Linked DNA regions of Tardiphaga sp. 709. The protein of the gene in region 2 interacts with the protein of the main gene of each other region in a pairwise test. Links are inferred from orthologs where the notes say so. Each region holds a gene or a part of one and is shown on either strand. Other genes may lie near its edges.

Region 1 (5,483 bases), 710 kb from region 2 along the record:
GGGCGCCTATAAGCTTGGGTGTTATTATGACGGGCAAGGCGCGGGCGTCGTAGAATCCAACGCCGATCAAGCTTTGAAGTACAAACTTGTTGCGGCCGAAGCCGGCTATTCGCTTGCCCAGCACGATGTCGGCAATCTGTATGACAAGCGAGGAAATTCGGAAGAAGCGCTAAAGTGGTGGAAGAGGGCGGGCGATCAAGGATATCCCGGTGCCCTCTTTGGTTTATCCCGTTTGTATTCTGCCGGAAAAGGAACGCCAAAGGATCTGTCTTTGTCGTATGCGTATTTCAAACTCTCGAAGCTGGCGCCCGCGAAAAATGTGAATGAGATGGCTGCCTTGTTGTCCGAACAAGAACTCAAGAACGCAGAAAAACTGGTGTCCGAATGGAAGCCGCGGACAACTGCTTTAACACTCAAGGCAAAGAGCGGTATTCGAGCTGCAGAAGAATACGTCAAAACCATCAGGAACTGAGTGTTCTGATTGACCTTAGATCAGCTTCAGCCCCTTAAGGCTGGCATGGCCGTGTTTGCCGACGATGATGTGATCATGTACCGCGATGCCGAGCGGCGCGGCGATATCGATCACCGCCTTGGTCATCTGCACATCGGCCTGCGAGGGTGTGGGATCTCCGGATGGATGGTTGTGGACCATGATGATGGCCGTCGCGGACAGTTCGAGGGCACGCTTCACCACCTCGCGCGGATAGACCGGTGTGTGGTCGACGGTGCCGACCTGCTGCACCTCGTCCGAGATCAATTGGTTGCGTTTGTCGAGGAACAGGATGCGGAACTGCTCCTTGTCGGCGAAGGCCATGGCCGTGCGGCAATAGTCGATCACCGTGGCCCATGACGACAATGCGGTGCGCTGTTTCAATTGCCCCTTGGCGACGCGGCTGGTGGCAGCGGCGATCAGTTTGATCTCGGTGATGGCGGCTTCACCGAGCCCGCCGATTTCGCGGAGCCGCGTGTCCGGGGCATGCACCGTCTCAGCGAAGGAGCCGAATTTCGTGATCAGCGATTTCGCCAGCGGCTTCACGTCACGGCGCGGCAGCGCGCGAAACAGCACCATTTCCAGCAGTTCGTAGTCGCTCAGCGCATCGGCGCCGACACTGCGAAAGCGCTCCCGCAGTCGCTCCCGATGGCCATGATAATGCGGCGCTTCGGCAAGACCCGGCGCAGTCGGATCGATGGGGCTGACGGGCATGTGGCGCCAACGCTCGCATGGACATTATCCGCGAGCATGCCGTGCCCGGCTACATTTGCAACCAGAAAGTGTCTGTAACGCTGCGGCGATTTGAAGTTTAGGGGACGGGCGTCGGCGGCTGTTCGTTATGCCGCTTGGACAGCGTGAAAATCTCGACGCCGGTCGCCGTCACGCCGACGGTGTGCTCGAATTGCGCCGACAGCGACCGGTCGCGGGTCACGGCGGTCCAGCCGTCGGACAGAACCTTCACATGCGGCTTGCCGAGATTGATCATCGGCTCGATCGTGAAGAACATGCCCGGGCGCAAAGTCACGCCCTCGCCGGGGCGGCCGACATGGATGATATTCGGTTCGTCATGGAACATGCGGCCGAGGCCATGGCCGCAGAAGTCGCGCACCACGCTCATCTGCTGCGGTTCGACGAAGCTCTGGATCGCATGGCCGATGTCGCCGGTGGTATTGCCGGGCTTGACCACTGCGATGCCACGCATCAGCGATTCATAGGTGACCTCGACCAGACGCTCCGCCTTACGGGCGAGTTCGCCGACGCCATACATGCGGCTGGAATCGCCATACCAGCCCTCGACGATGAAGGTGACGTCGACATTGACGATGTCGCCTTCCTTCAGCGCGCGGTCGCCGGGCATGCCGTGGCAGACCACGTGATTGATCGACGTGCAGGTCGAATAGCGATAGCCGCGATACATTAGCGTGGCCGGAAAGGCGCCATGGCTGAAGGCGAATTCGCGGACGAAGTCGTCGATCGCCGAGGTCAGCACGCCCGGCTTCACCAGATCGGTCAGCTCGTCGAGACACTGCGACACCAGCGCGCCGGCCTTGCGCATGCCAGCAAAAGCGGCGGGACCATGCAGCTTGATCTGACCGGTTTTGCGCTGGGAGGTTTCGGAGGCTTCGACGTAGCTCATCAGGTGATCTTGCCAGGCAGGATGCGACGGGAATGCGTGATTTGAGGGCCCAATTTAATGGCTGGGGCGGTCAGCGCAAGCCAAAGCAGCCCCTCCAGGACCTCATTGCTCGGTCCCCACGCCAACCATATTCATGGCTGAATCGGCACTCGGCCGGCCAGAACGATGCTGCCGTGGTCGATCCGGCAGGTATAGGCGATGGCTTCGACGCCTGCGGCGCGGGCCTTGTCGAAGGCGCGGCCATAGGCCGGGTCGATATCGCGCGCCAGTGCAAGAGCCGTGGACGAGCCGATCTGGACCACGAACAGCATTACGGCCCGGGCGCCTGTGGCGACCATGGCAGCCAATTCGTCGAGATGGCGGGCGCCGCGTGCGGTGACGGAATCCGGGAATTCGGCCAAACTTGGCTGGCGCATCATGTGGACGTTCTTGACCTCGACATAGCAGGGCGGCCGTGACGGGTGTTCCAGCAGGAAATCCACCCGCGATGCCGCGCCATATTTCACCTCACGGCGGATGATGTCGTAGCCGGTAAGTTCGGGGATCGCATTGGCGGCCAGCGCCTCGGCGACAATGGCATTGGGGTGCATCGTATTGACGCCGACCAGCTCGGGCCCGTTGCCGAAATCGGCTTCGATCAGCTCCCACGAAAAGGGCAACTTGCGGGTCTTGCTCGGCGACTTCGACAGCCAGACCAGCGCGCCCGGCGCCTGCAGGCCGAGCATCGCGCCGGGATTGGCGACATGGGCGGTGATCACGCTGCCATCGGCGAGCTCGACATCGGCAAGGAAGCGCTTGTAGCGCCGCAGCAGCGTCGCCGGAACCAGATCGGCCTGTAGCTTCATCGGAACTATTCCGGACCGGATGCGACTTCGACAATGGTTTCGACCGGCAGTGCACCGCCACGGATCTTCAGCTCGCGGACCGGATAGGGCACGCGGATGCCCTCACGCTTGAAGGCATCCCACAGTCCCAGCATCACCTCGCTCTTCACGGCATCCATGCCGTCGGGCGAATCGATCCAGAAGGTCAGCGAGAATTTCATACCGGCTTCGGCGAATTCGGTGAGGATGCAGTTTGGCGTCTTGGCCGTATTGGCCCGTGGCGATGCCGTTGCGACGTCGATAGCCAGCTTGCAGACGACGCGCGGATCCGCATCGTAATTGGCGCTGAAATTGACCTTCACCAGCGTGTCCTTGTCCGTATAGGTCCAGTTCACCACCTTCTGGGTGATGAGGTCCTCGTTGGGGATCAGGAACTCGCGGCCGTCGCCCGCGGCGACCGAGATGTAGCGCGTATTCATCGCACTGATACGGCCGGAACTGTCGCCAATGGTGACGAGGTCGCCGGGCTTCACCGATTTGTCCGCGAGCAGGATCACGCCGCTGATGAAATTGGCGACGATCTTCTGCAGGCCGAAACCGATACCGACACCGACCGCGCCGGAGAATACGGCGAGGGCCGAGAGGTTGATGCCGACCGCACCCATGACGAGAGCGACGGCGAACACCATCAAGAGCAGGCGCACCAGCTTGATCAGCAGGACCTGGATCGAGGGCGTGAGGTCATGGGACTGCCTGATCCGGCCTTCCAGAAAATTGCTGGCAATGTTCGAGAGCCACAGCGCCACTGCGAGCAAGACGCCGAGCTTGATCAAGAGTAGCGGGGTCAGCCGGAGGCCGCCGAGATCGATCCCGTTCGCGTCCAGCATGGTGATGGTCGGCTGCAACTGGCCGACAATGCTAAGGGCCGCCACGAACCAGGCCGAGATCGACACCAGCCGAACCAGGAATTCGTTACGGATCACGCTGGTGACAAGCCGGATCACGAGCCACGCGAGTGCAAGCTTTGCGGCCACCGACAGCAAATAGCTGCGGCTCGGCCATGTCACGCTCAGCATGATCACGCGGTCAAGGGTCATCAGGATCGCAAAGGCCGCGGTGGCCGCGCTGCCGACGAGAATACGCATGAACATGCGTAGCGGCGCCGGCCAGCCCATCGCCAGCGAGGTCATATCGACCCGCGAGCGGATTGCGGCCCCGATGGCGAAGGCAATGCCACCGCCGGCCATCATCAGTCCGAGCTGCAGGTAGAACCACGGCGAGGTCACCTCGGCGCCGAACGATCGTGCGGTTGCCAGCACGAATTCGTGGGTGTCGGTCAGGTCAAGCATCGCGCAGCTCTCGTTGTCGTGAACGTATCGTGTGGTGTGGAATCATTGCTGGACGGCGTATTTGATTCGGACGGGCAGAGATTCACACAAGCACCACGTCGGCGCCATCGAGCGGAGCTTCTGCTTTGAGCAATTCCCGAGAAATATACCTGTAAATAGGTATCACGCAGAAAACGTTTGGCGTCTCGGGATGACGACGATAAGCATGGATTTACAAGTATTTCCGGCCTCGGAGCCTCATGGCGTCACTTGATTCCGTCAGCATTGCCATCCTTCTCGGCGCAGTTCTGGTCATGGCCGGGATCCTGTCCAGCTTGCTTGCGCTTCGCTTCGGCGCGCCCTTGCTGCTGTTCTTCCTGTTTATCGGCATGGTGGCCGGCGAAGCGGGCCCCGGTGGACTGCGGTTTGACGACGTCCATACGACCTATGTGGTCGGCTCGGTTGCACTCGCGCTGATCCTCTTCGACGGTGGGTTGAAGACACGATTTCAGGCCATTCGTGCGGTGCTGGCCCCGTCGATGGTGCTGGCCACGACTGGCGTGTTGTTGACGGCGTTGATCACTGCGCCGGTCGCCAAATATGCCCTCGACCTGAATTGGACCCAGGCGCTGCTGACCGGCGCAGTGGTGGCTTCCACCGACGCGGCGGCTGTCTTTCTGCTGGTCCACGCGCAAGGCCTGCGCCTTAGGCCAAGGGTTGGCGCGACGCTCGAAGTTGAGTCCGGAACGAACGATCCGTTCGCCGTCTTTTTGACCCTGACACTGGTCAAGCTTCTGTCGGTGGGGGACGCCTCTGCCGGTCATGTGGCAATGGAGTTTGTTCAGGAAGCCGTGCTGGGCACCCTGATCGGCGTCGTCGGCGGGCGGCTGGTCGTCCTGGCGATGAATCGCGTGGCGCTGCCCCAAGGGTTGCATGCGCCTTTCGTTTGCACAGCGGCTTTGGTGATCTTCGGGCTGGCCCAGATCGCTCACGCCTCGGGCTTTCTGGCGGTCTATCTTGCCGGCATTATCATCGGCAACCGTCCGACACGGGCGCACAATTCGGTGGTGACGTTCCTCGACGCAGCAACGTGGCTGGCGCAGATCGTGATGTTTGTCATGCTCGGTCTTCTGGTGTCGCCGGAGCGGCTGGTGGGGAGCATCATTCCGGCGGTTGGCGTTGCATTGGCTCTGATGTTTGTG
Region 2 (4,422 bases):
AGCGAGAACGAGATTGAGCGTTTCGGTCGCGCTGTCGCGCAGCGGTGCTGCTGCAGCGGATTTCTTCGCTTTGGGCGCAGCAATCTTCTTCGGAATGGCAGCCTTTGGAGCGGCCTTTGCGGCAGCAGGCTTGGTAGCGGCCTTCGGCTTTGCGGATTTTGACGCGGCGGCCTTTTTCGGCGCGGCAGTCTTCTTTACCGAAGTGGGTTTCTTGGGCGAAGCGGTCGCTTTAGGAGAAGCGGCCTTGGACGAGGCTTTCTTGGCGCCCGTCTTGGACAATACAGAAGTGGCCAGAGGACCATTCCTTTCACTGTATTGGGACGCCGAATCCGACGCCCGGTGAGATCAAGTATGCATGTGGGAATGCCGGATTCAATATTCCAGCGCCCGCCCTATAGCACTTATCGGGCGAGTGTTGTGGAATTACGTCTTCCAGCTGCCATCCGGGTTCCGCAGCCGGGTGGAGGACAGATTCAGCTTCAAACCGGTCAGAAATACCCATGCGGGAGGCTTCATGTCGGCCAATGACCCAGCGTCCTGCTCCGGTATCCGGTAACGGCCGAGGGCCTGGGCCGCGGTCGATGCCAGTCCCTGGAAGCTCTGCGGCGGCCGGTCGATGACCGCAAAGGGCACCTCTCCGGCAATCACCTGCCAACTCTCCCAGCGGTGAAACTGGGCGAGATTGTCGGCACCCATGATCCAGACAAATCGTGCTTGCGAACATCGACGTCGGAGGTAGCTGATGGTGTCGACGGTATAGCGCGTACCGATGACACTCTCGAGACAGGTGACATCGATGCGCGGATGATCGGCCATCGCCTTCGCAGCAGCCGCGCGCTCGGCGAGATCGTGCAGATTGCGTTGATCCTTCAGCGGATTGCCCGGCGAGACCAGCCACCAGACGCGATCGAGCTGCAACCGTTTCATCGCGAACAGGCTGATGGCCCGATGCGCGGCATGCGGCGGATTGAACGATCCGCCAAGCAGACCGATCCGCATGCCGGGACTATGTGGCGGTATGCCCTGCGCCGGCGGGACTGAATGCAAATCCAATTCAGTCTCCACGCGCCGAAAAGCACATGATCACGGCCGGGTCTGCCCAGTGCCGTGAATGCGATATTTGAAACTGGTGAGCTGCTCGGCACCGACCGGGCCGCGCGCATGGAATTTGCCGGTGGCGATTCCGATTTCCGCACCGAAGCCGAATTCACCGCCGTCGGCAAACTGCGTCGAGGCGTTATGCAGTACAATCGCCGAATCCACTTCGTTGAGAAACTTCGTGGCCACCGCGACGTCCTCGGTGACGATCGCGTCGGTGTGATGCGAGCCGTGATCGCGAATATGCGCGAGCGCATCATCGACACCATCGACGACCCTGGCCGAGATGATCGCATCCTCGTATTCGGTGTCCCAATCCTCGTCCGTTGCAGGCTTTACGCGCGCATCGGCCTGCTGCACAGCGGCGTCGCCGCGCACCTCGCAGCCGGCATCAATCAGCATTTCCACCAAAGGCTTCAGATGCGTGCCCGCGACTGCGCGGTCAATCAGCAGTGTTTCCGTTGCGCCGCAGACACCGGGGCGACGCATCTTCGCATTCAGCACGATCGACTTCGCCATTTCGAGCTTGGCGGCATGATCGACATAGGTGTGATTGACGCCTTCGAGATGGGCGAACACCGGCACGCGCGCTTCGGCCTCGACGCGCGCAACCAGGCTCTTGCCGCCGCGAGGCACGATCACATCGACACCGCCATTGAGGCCGGTGAGCAGCAATCCGACCGCCGCACGATCTCGCGTCGGCACCAGCGTGATCGCGGCTTCCGGCAGTCCGGCTTCACGCAGGCCCTGCGCCAGACATTCGTGAATCGCACGGCAAGAGCGGAAACTGTCCGAGCCGCCGCGCAGGATCACGGCATTGCCGGACTTCAGGCACAGCACGCCGGCATCCGCCGCGACATTCGGACGGCTCTCGAAAATCACCGCAACGACGCCGAGCGGCACCCGCACGCGCTCGATGGTCATGCCATTCGGCCGCTGCCAGCTCTCGGTGACGGCGCCGACGGGATCGGCGATGTCATGGATGACGCGGATGCCATCCGCCATCGCGTGCACGCGCGCCTCGGTCAGGGTCAACCGATCAATAAAGGCCGATGTGGCGCCATTGGTGCGCACCTCGGCCACATCCTCGGCATTGGCCAACAGAATCGCCGGCGCTCCGGCGCGGATCGCGCGTTCCATGGCCTCAAGCGCCCGGTTCTTTTGCTCCGTTGGAGCCACCGCCAACGCACGCGCCGCCGCACGGGCGCTCCGGGCGAGATCGTTCATCAGGACAGGCAAATCTGCCGATCCGTCGATGGCTTTCAGCGAGGCGGTCATAAGGGGCTCAAATTAGCGGAATAGGACTATTCCTCCCAAAATAGGGACTCATGGGAGCAAGGTCAAAGCGTGTTCGCTACCATCCTGCCGCTGTGCGCTCGCGGATCGATTGCGCCACGAGCTGGATGCCGCGGTAAAGCGCGCGACCGGCCGGCGACAGGTCACGCCCGACGCGACGGATCAGATACAGATCGCGCTCGATGGCGGGATCGAGCAGCCTGCGGAAGGTCAGCACGGGGTGGTCCGTCGCCGGCAACGCCAGACCTGGCAATGGCGCCACGCCGACGCCGGCCTCGACCATGGCGAGCAGGGTCGCCGGGTGTTCGGCCTCATGCAGCGGGTTGCTACGCCCCAGTTCCTGCAGACCGCGTTCCATTTCCAGCCGGATGCCGGTGCCGGTCGCCATTGCGATCATGCCTGCAGCGACGCCGTCCATCCAGTTCACGGTGCTTTGTGACGCCAGCTGATGATCCCGCCGCATCACCAGCGCAAAACGGTCGGTCAGCAGCTTCGTCGCGTCAAGATCCGCATCCTCACCCGGCACATTGGCGATGCCGAGCTCGGCGTCGCCGCTGCGCAGCCCGGCAATGATCTGATGCCGTGACACTTCCTTGAGCGTCACGCTCACCATGGGATATTCGCGCTGGAAGTTCGCCAACACCACCGGCATCAGACGCAACGCCACCGACGGCACACAGGCTACCGTAACGTGGCCGCGGCGATGCTCACGCAGGTCTCGCAAATCCTGGATCTGGTGATCGAGATCCGCCAGCAGGCGCTGGATTCCCGGGAGGAATTCGACACCGACCTTGCTGAGCTGAACGCTGCGTGTCGTCCGGTCCAGCAGCCGAACCTGCAACTCATCCTCGAGCTGGCGAACGGCCTGGCTGAGGGCGGACTGGGAGACGCCAAGTTTCCGCGCGGCTCGGCTGAAACTGCCAGCCTGAACCACCTCGACGAAGGCACGGAGTTGCCGAAGGTCGATATTCATAAGCATTACAGATAAATATATCTATTTTTCCCGACTTGTTAATGAAATTAACGGGTGCAAGAATTTTATGCGACAAATCGCTGCGGCTAAAAACTATGCAGCGCACCATCTGACATCGGCAATGGCGGCGAGGACAGAGGCATGATCGACAGGCGCAACCTACTCAAATATTCGCTCATCGGCGCCGCAGCGGCGCCGTTTGCAGGCCTGGGAGGCCCGGCCTTTGCCGCCGGCCGCAAGGTTCTGGTGTCCGAAGCCATCCGGCTCGGCATGTATGCCTCGCTCTATGTCGCCGCCGACAAAAGCTTGTTCGCCAAGCATGGCCTCGACACCGACCTGTCGACCGCGGGCGGCATCGCTCTGCCGGTGCCGATCCTGCTGTCCGGCCGTGGCCAGATCGGCGTCACCAGCCCTGGCATGTCCGTTAATGCCACCCGTGAAGGCGGCAAGATCAAGAATATCGCCAAGATCGTCGGCGGCGTGTCGATGTGGGGAATGACCCGCCCGGACACCAAGATCACTACCATCGATGATCTCCGCGGCAAGACCATCGCGACGCTGAAATTTCCGTCCTCGACGATCCAGGTCCCGACTTACGCGATGAAGACGGTCGGCAAGTTCGACCCCAAGGAAGCCGGCGTCACCTTCCTGGAATTGCCGCCGGGCGCCCAGGCCGCAGCCGTCAAAGATGGCCGTGCCGACATCGCCACCGCATTCGAATGGGACATCAGCATCGGCGCCGAACAGTTTGGCCTCGTACCGTCGCTATCATTTGCCGATCTGCTTGGTCCGCTGTGTTTCACGACGGCCATGACCACCGAAGACGTGATCGCCTCCAACCCGGAGGCGCTGCAAGGCTTCTGTAACGCCATCGCCGAGGCGCAGAAGATGATGCACGAGAACAACGCCGTCTTCACCGAGGTTGCAGAGAAGTACTTTCCGAAAGTCTCGCCGTCGGTCGTCGGAAATGCGACGAAGAACTTCTTTGGCAGCAAGACGGCTATCCCGAAAAACCCGACCATCTCCGTCGAGGAATGGGATCGCGCGATGTTGCT

What was found.
Region 1: the proteins of RSO67_RS17370 (region 2) and sfsA interact in binary tests that used the Escherichia coli proteins (3 or more experiments, as listed by UniProt). The link is inferred for Tardiphaga sp. 709 from one-to-one orthologs.

The regions. Positions count from the first base shown.
Region 1 is NZ_CP135529.1:4,266,430-4,271,912, forward strand. What follows is about bases 1,118-4,073. They hold sfsA (DNA/RNA nuclease SfsA), read right to left. Parts: upstream 2,975-4,073; coding sequence 2,261-2,974; downstream 1,118-2,260. Other genes in these bases: radC (RadC family protein), read right to left, coding at 1,118-1,204; map (type I methionyl aminopeptidase), read right to left, coding at 1,302-2,129; RSO67_RS20755 (mechanosensitive ion channel family protein), read right to left, coding at 2,980-4,073. Outside these bases: RSO67_RS20735 (tetratricopeptide repeat protein), read left to right, coding at 1-472; more of radC, read right to left, coding at 488-1,117; more of RSO67_RS20755, read right to left, coding at 4,074-4,302; RSO67_RS20760 (potassium/proton antiporter), read left to right, coding at 4,542-5,483. UniProt on the Escherichia coli protein: Binds to DNA non-specifically. Could be a regulatory factor involved in maltose metabolism.
Region 2 is NZ_CP135529.1:3,554,839-3,559,260, forward strand. Bases 231-3,175 are described here. They hold RSO67_RS17370 (glutamate-5-semialdehyde dehydrogenase), read right to left. Parts: upstream 2,377-3,175; coding sequence 1,084-2,376; downstream 231-1,083. Other genes in these bases: RSO67_RS17365 (nicotinate-nucleotide adenylyltransferase), read right to left, coding at 424-999; RSO67_RS17375 (LysR substrate-binding domain-containing protein), read right to left, coding at 2,453-3,061. In the rest of the region: RSO67_RS17385 (ABC transporter substrate-binding protein), read left to right, coding at 3,509-4,422. UniProt on the Escherichia coli protein: Catalyzes the NADPH-dependent reduction of L-glutamate 5-phosphate into L-glutamate 5-semialdehyde and phosphate. The product spontaneously undergoes cyclization to form 1-pyrroline-5-carboxylate.